Regions from separate parts of the Paenarthrobacter sp. genome, predicted to be linked through region 1. Evidence: predicted binding sites of a transcription regulator. Region 1 holds the regulator's gene; the other holds the start of a gene.
What was found. Region 1 encodes Rex, which represses fermentation and respiration genes when NADH is low (regulators of the CRP and FNR family bind a similar motif). Its sites were predicted from a motif close to CTTGTGAANNNNTTCACAAG; they were not measured.
Positions count from the first base shown of each region.

Region 1 (4,416 bases):
TCGTCACCCATGCAGACGAGGTCGCGGACCGGCAGGCGTCGTGCGAGATCCAGCCAGGTGCGCGCCCGAGTGCTCATCCAGATGCCCTGGACATGCTCAATCTCGTCCTCAGCGGCTACTACCGTGTGTCCGATCACTCCTTTGCGCCGCACTGACGGGAGATGCCGGGGCTTGCTAAGGTGCAATTCGTTGGAATCTGACAACCAGGGTGGGAGGCATGTCCCCTGTAACCTGGCGGCGGTTACATGGGAGATCCAAGCACCGGGAGTTGCCGCCGACAGCGATCTTGCAGCCGCCGACAGCTCGAAATCCCAGTCGGAAGGCCGGTAAAGACCACGGCTAACCCCTTCGATCTTGACGCGATTCCATAGGTGCCACTGCTTAAGGCCTGCTGCTTCGGCTTCATCGCGAGTGAAGGGTGCAGTGGTGAGTCGGGGAGGAAGCGGGGTGGCATTCTGCATACCGGCATTCTTGCCCAGAAAGCCTTGAGTCGTCGGAAGTTATCCACAGGCTAGTCGAGGTGCCCGAGGGATGTGCGAGAGCGTTGGGTTTATGCCCGAGGGATGTGCGAGAGCGTTGGGTTTATGCCCGAGGGATGTGCGAGAGCGTTAGGTTTATGCCCGAGGGATGTGCGAGAGCGTTAGCCGCGGGGGCCGCGGAATTTTGAGAAGCCACGCCACAATCCGTACACAGCTCCGCCGACTGTCGCGGCTTTGAGGCCGAGCGTGGCCGCGCGGCGTCCGGAGCGGAAGTCGTACACGGGCCAATTGTTCTCACGAGCGTGCCGCCTCAGCTTCGCGTCCGGGTTGATGACCACGGGATGCCCCACCATGGTGAGCAAGGGGATGTCGTTGGCGGAGTCGCTGTACGCCCAGCAGTGGTCCAGATCCAGTCCCTCGCGGTCGGCCACGAGTTGGACCGCGATCGCCTTTGCAGGTCCGTGGAGGATGTCGCCAACCAACTTCCCTGTGTAGACGCCTTCGTCCACCTCGCCCACGGTGCCCAAAGCCCCGGTCAGGCCGAGCCGGGTGGAAATGACGGTGGCCACCTCAATGGGCGTAGCAGTCACGAGCCACACCTTCCGGCCGACCCGAAGGTGCTGTTCTGCCAGCGCTTTGGTTCCCGGCCAGATCCTCGACTCGATCATCTCGTCATAGACCTCTTCGCCCAAGGCCCTGATGTCATCCACGGTGATGCCGGCAGCAAGGGTCAGTGCGGAGTCGCGAACGGAGTGGACGTCTTCCATGTTTTCGCCGCGCATGACGAACTTGAACTGCTTCCAAGCGAATCCGGCAGCCTGGGAAAGTGTGAACGCTTTGCGTTCGTACATTTTGCGCGCCACGTGGAAGAGGCTTGCACCCTTCATCAACGTATTGTCGACGTCGAAGAAGGCGGCTTCGCCAGCGTGCTTGCGCACGAGATCCTGTTTCGCCGCGTCTTTCTGCGCGGTGTTTTGCACCAAGGCATCTGCGACCACGGCGGCGTTCTTCTCCTCGGGCATGCCTTGAGTCTAGTCAATCGCCGGGGCCTGCGTTGAGGACGCACGGCGGTGTCACCGAAGGGCGCGGGATGTGAGCGAGCGTTGGTGGGAAGGGCGCGGGATGTGAGAGAGCGTCGGGGCGGTTACCTTTGAGACATGGCTATTCCCGACGTCGTACTCCTTACCAAAGCTGACTGCCACCTCTGCACGGAAGCGCGTGCCGCCGTCGAGCGCGTCACGAAAAGCCTTGGCATGCAGTGGACTGAGCAGAAGATCGACGGCGACTTACAACTGCAGGAGCGCTTTGGAGAGGAGATCCCTGTGGTGCTGGTAGACGGCATTCAGCGGGATTTCTGGAAGATCGACGAGGAACGGCTCACCCGCACTCTGAAGAAAGTCCTGGAGGGCTGAAGGTGGGGTTACCCGTAAGTAATGGCTTTTGTTGAGTCCGGCCGGGGGTCATAGAGTGGAACAACAAAGCGACGCAATGGAGAATACCGTGACTGCGCTGGAACCGTCCCCGGACGCAACAACCGGGGACAACGAACCTGCCACCAAGCAGATCCCGCCCGCGGCTGTGGCCCGGATGACTCTCTATTTACGCGCGCTCAACTCACTTTTGGCCGAAGGCGTGGAACGCGTTTCCTCGGAAGCCTTGGCGGAGGCATCGGGCGTCAGTTCTTCCACGCTACGCAAAGACCTCTCCTACGTCGGTTCCTACGGGACCCGGGGCGTTGGCTATGAAGTCCAGTACCTGAGCCGGCACATCGCCGCCGCACTCGGCCTAACGCACGACTGGAAGGTCGCGATTGTGGGTGCCGGTAACCTCGGCAAAGCCCTCGCACGGTACGGCGGCTTCGAGTCCCGGGGCTTCGACGTTGTGGCTATCTTTGACGCGGACCCCATGGTGATCGGCAACGAGGTGGGCTGGTTGCGGGTGAGTGATTCGGCCGAGCTGGAGCGCGTCCTGGAACGCACCCATACCAACATGGTGGTGCTGGCGCTACCTGCGACCGTGGCTCAAGCTGTGTGCGACCGCGTCATTGCCGCCGGAATCCGGAGCATCCTGAGCTTCGCACCGGTGCTGCTGCAGGTCCCCCCTCACGTCAACCTCCGCAAGGTGGATATGGCAACCGAGCTCCAGATCCTGGCCTACCACGCACAACGGGCGCAGACACCGGGCCAGGCTGTTTAGCCTTTACCGGGTCCGCGCCCGCGTTTAGTACTTGGAAGCGTGACGGTTTAGCGGCCGTAGGGGTTCTGGTACGGGTTCCCGAAAGGCTGGGCCTTACGGAAATACGGAGCCGACGCCGGCAGGTACAGCATGACTATCGCTGCAACGCCCAGCAGGATCACGACGAGCTGCATCATGCCGTAGGTTGCGCCGAACTGGAACAAGCCGGTGAGGCCCAGAACAGAGATAGCAGCGAACACGGTGCCCAGGATCCTGGCCCAGTTCTTGCCCTTCCGGACGGGGAAGGCGACCAGCGCGTAAAGGCCCAATGAGAAGATGGCACCGACTATGGCGCCCACTGCGATGGCACCGCGCATCCCCTCAATGGATTCCGCAGGGAACTCAGTGCCCTGCTGTGCGGCCTGCTGGTTCATCACGTTAATGAAGGCATCGGCTCCGGTGGTGGCCAAGAGCAGCGAGCTGATGGCAGACAGGATACCTGCGGCAATGATCATCCAGAACGCGTAATTAACCATTGGAGGGATAGTGGTGGGGCCGGGCTGCTGGCTCGGCCAGTTGTTGCCCTGGCCATACTGCGGAGCTCCGGGAGCTTGGCCATACGGGGAAGGCTGCTGTCCGTACTGCGGTGCGGCGGGGGACTGCTGTCCGTACTGCGGTGCGGCGGGGGACTGCTGTCCGTACTGCGGCGCGGCGGGGGACTGCTGACCATATTGGGGTGCCGGAGGCTGCGGCGCGGAAGGCTGGGAGCCGTGCTGCTCGGGCTTGTTGTCGTCGCCCGGGTTCGAGGGCGGGTACGGAGGGTTGCTCATGGCATTCCTTTGCTTGTTCGACTGCTGGTGCGGCCGCCGGGATCAGCAAAATGACCCTGCCCCCAGCGTGGTTCTGGTACCACCGTACCCCCAGCGTCCGACACTGCAGATGATCACACGCAGGTATTTCAAGCTCACGGGAAAAATCATCATCTCGGCTTACGCCTTCATGATGAAGGCCGCGAGATCCGAGAGGATCTGACCGCGGCCTTCAGTCTCGCTCTACCGCCGGTAACGCACGACGGCGGCAGTTGGGTCACTGCTAAGCGTGGCCCTTCACGGCCTTGAACCAGAGCTGCGAATTGGGCAGCCACATCAGTACAACAGCAACTGCGCTCACCAGGAAGCCGAACCAGTTGCCGCCCAAGCCCATGCCGGAACCGCCACCACTTGCCGCTCCGAAGATGGCCAGCAGTAAGGAAACACCGGCCAGGATGGTCAACGCGAGCCGGGCCCACTCTTTGCCTTCCTTCATCTTCATGGCCAGGACCACTTGTGCGGCGGCTACCGCCAAGGTGATCAGGAGAAGGATCAGCGCGATGGCGGCGAATCCCGGAGCGAATGCGAAGGCAGCGATGACGGCAAAGAAAGCGATGAGGCCAAACAGCAGGCCCAGGAGTCCGGAGATCACCCAGATGAAGTAGGAAACCTTTAACTCCGTTGGCAGGCCTTGGGTTTTGAACATCCCCGAGAAGCCGCCTTGCGGCATGACGTCGTTGAAACTACGCGGTCCGTCAGTGGGCATTTCGAAGTGGAATCCGGGCTGAGCCGGTCCGGGCTGTGAGTACTGGCCCGGTTGCGACGGCGGTTGGTAACCCTGCGGCGGTTGGTAACCCTGCGGCGGCTGGTAGCCCTGCGGAGGCTGGTGACCCGCAGGAGGAACATTGCCGGGCTGCGGAGGCTGGGAGCCGGGCTGCTGTGGCTGTGGTGTT
Region 1 covers NZ_JAPSHI010000012.1:98,456-102,871, forward strand. Annotated here, with positions in the region: gene RIF72_RS10970 (DUF559 domain-containing protein) at 1-461, opposite strand, end outside; gene RIF72_RS10975 (HAD-IB family hydrolase) at 641-1,501, opposite strand; gene RIF72_RS10980 (glutaredoxin family protein) at 1,637-1,891, shown strand; gene RIF72_RS10985 (redox-sensing transcriptional repressor Rex) at 1,968-2,675, shown strand; gene RIF72_RS10990 (hypothetical protein) at 2,723-3,484, opposite strand; gene RIF72_RS10995 (hypothetical protein) at 3,747-4,416, opposite strand, start outside.

Region 2 (4,416 bases), on a different contig from region 1:
GCACACGAGCAATCCCGCAGCGAAGAATGCGGCCACGTGAAGCCACTGGTTCCGAACGCGTCGCAGGGCCAGTCCGAGGAGTGACCCTACAGCGGCACCAACTGCCCAGACCGGGAGCAGACTGTAAATGAAAAAGACAACGGCCAACTCGGGACTCTGGCTGGACAGCAACGCGCAGAACGTCAAGTGCGCCACGGATATGCCCAGAGTCAGTCCCTTGCCTCCCAGCACCACCCGATCCTTTGGTCCGTAGCGCCATCCTGTGGATGGGCTCCTTGTTGCCAGCGCGCACTCTTCATCGATTGACCAAGGGTCATGGCTCATGACTACCTCCGAGTGATGTGAGCGAGCGTTCGGCTGAAGGGGCGATTATGTGAGCGAGCGTTTGGCTTTGCCCTCGGCGATCTCGTTGAGCGCGCCGGCCAGCGAAGGATACTCAAACGCGAACCCGGCGTCGAGCAGTTTCCGGGGCTCCACCCATCGGCTCTTCAGTACAAGCTCTGTTTGTGTACGGATCAGGATGGCGCCGGCTTCAAGCAGCCAGGCCGGCGTTGGGATGCCGAACGGGACACCCATGCTTTGCCGGACAAGTGACATCAGCTCGCGGTTGTCCACAGGATAGGGCGTTGCCGCGTTAACTGGACCGGTCAGCTCAGCGTGGGTGTGCACGAACAACACCGTCCTAAACAAGTCCTCCACGTGGATCCAGCTGAACTTTTGCGTGCCATGGCCCATGTGCCCGCCCAGCCCCAGCCGAGCAAGGTTCCGGAGCGGGCTCATGACGCCACCCGCGCCGAGAACGATCGCGATCCGAAGCGCCACCTTTCGAGTGCCCGGAGCAACGGCAGCCGCCAACTCGTCCTCCCAAGCACGGGCAACGTCCACGGAGAATCCGCTTCCCGGTTCGCCGGTGACCTCAGACTGAGGACCATCTTCCGCATGCCGGTAGATGGTGCCGGTACTTGAGTTGATCCAGGTTCTGGGCCGTTCGGCACATCGAGCAGCGGCGCGTCCCAAAGCGCGAGTCGTGAGGACCCGGGAGTCCAGAATCTCGCGCCGGTGCCGCTCGTCGTATCGGCAATTCACGGAGCGTCCGGCGAGGTTCACCAGCAGTTCGGCGCCGTCAAGCGCTTTGGTGATGGCGCCGTCGTCGTGCCATTGAGCGTCAGCCGACGTGTCCCGCCCAACTGTCCGGACCTGCCACCCTTCGTCAATGAACCGCTGCGTGAAGTAGCTGCCAATGAAGCCACTAGCGCCGGCAATCACCACCGTCCTCGGCATCACGAGTCTTCCTTGACGCGTCGCACGAGCCCCAGGACGTCGTCGAACACCTTGCTGACGCCGGGAATTTTCGCCAATGACAGGCCGCGCGCCACCAGAGGAGCGGCGCCGTCGATAAGTTTTCGTGTACGGCGTTGTCCTTCGGAGCGGTCGTAGACCCAGAACAGCGCCACGCCCATGTAAGCCAGCCACAGCAGCTCGGGTAGATCGCCGCGCAACTTTTTCGCGACGGCGGGGGAGGAACCTTCGACGGCGGACCGGAAGATCGCGAGCGAGGCCTCGCGGGCGGCGGTGGACGCCTCGCCGAACGGGTTGACGGGCGACGTCGGCCGGATCGCCGTCGCGATGAAATCGGAACCGAACTGGTGGTACGGCGCCATGACGTCGATACCGGAGTGCAGAACTGCTTTGAGGCGCCCCGCGAGATCCTGGACGCCTTCGAGGGCCTGCGCAGCCATTGTGGCGTGTTCGTCCTGTACCTGGATGTAGAGCTCTTGGACGAGCTCGTCCTTGGAAGCGAAGTAGTAGTAGGCGTTGCCGACGGAGACTCCAGCCTCCTGCGCAATTGCGCGCATGGTGGTCTTCTCAAAGCCGATTTCACGGAACATCTTCAGCGCGACGTTGGCCACGAGCTGCCGGGTCTGCTCACTCTTTGCTGCCATGGTGCCGCTCCTCAATCGAATTTTGAACGTGTTCAAGGATGAGTATGACATGGCTTCTGAACATGTTCAAAAGATGATGGTTGTGCAGACAGGAAAGTACAGGCGCGGAGTGGGAGAATGGAATCGGTGCCGGGCCGGATGCCCCACCAACCACAGTGCTAATACAGCGGGGCAGTCTTACTACGGACGCCTGCGCGAACCACTAAGAAATGGATGACCCATGCCCTCGCCCTCAGGCTCCAGTACTTTGAGCAAGCCCGCACCGCGCTTCGCTTCGATCGGCTCGCCGTATTTCGGCATCATGCTGGCCATCATGGCCGTAGTGCTGATCCTGTCCAACATCGGCGCCTCCAAGGGCGTAGTGTTCGGGCCGATTATCACTGACGGCGGCTTCTTCCTGTTCCCCCTCGCATACATCCTGGGTGACGTGATGAGCGAGGTCTACGGGTTCAAGGTGGCACGAAAGGCCATCATCACCTCGTTCGCGCTCTCGGTGTTCGCATCGCTCTGCTACTGGATCATCATCGTGCTGCCGGGCTTCAATGACGAGTACGGCACAGCCAAGCAGGCAGCCATCGAAGGTGCCCTGGGCCCGGTTCCGCTGATCGTCCTCGGTTCACTGCTCGCTTTCCTGGCCGGGCAGACCATCAACTCCTGGATCCTGGTGAAGATGAAGGAGCGCACTGGCGAGAAGTCTCTGTGGGCGCGCCTGATGGGCTCGTCCGTGGTGGGCGAATTCGTTGACACCCTGATCTTCTGCAGCATCGCGGCGTCGGTCATCGGCATCACGGACTTCGGCTCGTTCCTGAACTACGTCCTGGTTGGCTTCGTCTACAAGACGGCCGTGGAATTCCTGTTCGTACCCGTCACCGTGCTGGTTGTTGGCTGGATCAAGAAGCGAGAGCCGAGCTACGGAGTAGCCGCGGCCTAGCCTCCGCAGGGGCCCATTTCGATGGCTTGCTGCGCACCATGCCGTGCGTTCGGCACGGTGCGCAGCCTAGCCCCGAAACGGACCGGCGATGGCGCGCTACGAGTAGTACCGGCCCAGCGTCTCCGCCTTGAACTCGAAGAATTCCCCGGATTCGATGGCCAGGCGGGCGTCGTCCACCATCTTCACCACGAAGCGTTCGTTATGGATGGAGATCAGGGTTGCCGAGAGCATTTCCTTGGCCTTGAAGAGGTGGTGGATGTAGGCCCGTGAATAGTTCAGGCAGGTGTAGCAATCGCAGCCGTCCTGCAACGGCCCAAAGTCCGTCTTGTACTTAGCGCCGGACAAGTTGAAGCGGCCAAAGGGTGTGTAGAACGCGGAGTTCCGGGCAACACGGGTGGGGGAGACGCAGTCGAAAGTGTCGGCACCGTTCTCGATGGCCGTGAAGATGTCGTCCGGTTCGGAGATCCCGAGCAGGTGCCGGGGTTTGTCCTCGGGAAGTTCCTCGTTGCACCAGCGCACAATGGTGCCCAGGTTTTCCTTCTCCAACGCACCTCCGATCCCGTACCCGTCAAAGGGCATGGCGCCCAGATCCTGGCAGGCCTTCCTTCGCAGGTCCTCATACTGGGCTCCCTGAATGACACCAAACAGCGCTTGGTATGGCTTACCCACACGGGAAGCGGTCAACGAAGCGTGTTCCTCCAGGCATCGCAGGGCCCACAGCCGCGTTCGCTCCAACGACTCCTCTTGGTAGGCCCGGGAGTTCTGCAACGTGGTGAGCTCGTCAAAGGCGAACATGATGTCCGCGCCGATCTGGTGCTGGACCTGCATGGAGATTTCGGGGGAGAAGCGGTGCCGATCCCCGTTGAGGTGGGATTTGAACCAGACACCGTCGTCGTCAATGTGTGCCAGCCGCTCCTTGCCGGGCGCTACTGCATCGTCCGGTCCTGAGCTGTCCACGTTCTTCATGTCGATGACTTTTTTGAACCCCGAGCCAAGGCTCATCACTTGGAATCCGCCCGAGTCAGTGAAGGTGGGCCCCGACCAGTTCATGAACGCGCCAAGCCCGCCAGCGGCGTCGAGGATCACCGGCCCCGGTTGCAGATACAGGTGGTAGGCGTTGGCAAGCACAGCCTGCGCGCCGAGCTCGGCGATGGACTCCGGCAGCACTGCCTTCACGGTTGCTTTGGTCCCGACGGCGATGAACGCGGGCGTCTGGATGGTCCCGTGCGGTGTGGTGATGGTTCCGGTTCGGCCCAGGAAAGAGCCTCCGTTTACTTCCACCTGGGCGTCCGACGGGGAGCACGTTTCAGTTAGGCGCTGGCCCACAGAAAAGGAGAACTCGGATTGCCGGTCGGACAATCCGGGCAAGTCAGGCCGGGTGGGAGCAGGGGAAGATGCAGGGGCAGATGAGGAAGCTGGCACGCTACCAAGTGTGCCAGCTTTACGGCAGGTAACCTTCCGAAGAAACCCTACGAACCGTAGTTCTCAGCCTTCCAGTTGTCCCACGAGGACCGGATGTCCGCTAATGTGTGGGCGCCCAAA
Region 2 covers NZ_JAPSHI010000031.1:22,113-26,528, forward strand. Annotated here, with positions in the region: gene RIF72_RS17500 (hypothetical protein) at 1-324, opposite strand, end outside; gene RIF72_RS17505 (TIGR01777 family oxidoreductase) at 370-1,284, opposite strand; gene RIF72_RS17510 (TetR family transcriptional regulator) at 1,281-1,943, opposite strand; gene RIF72_RS17515 (queuosine precursor transporter) at 2,164-2,874, shown strand; gene tgt (tRNA guanosine(34) transglycosylase Tgt) at 2,971-4,296, opposite strand; gene RIF72_RS17525 (SRPBCC domain-containing protein) at 4,344-4,416, opposite strand, start outside.
Region 2: the regulator Rex is predicted to act here: its motif matches at 1,997-2,016, upstream of RIF72_RS17515 (queuosine precursor transporter).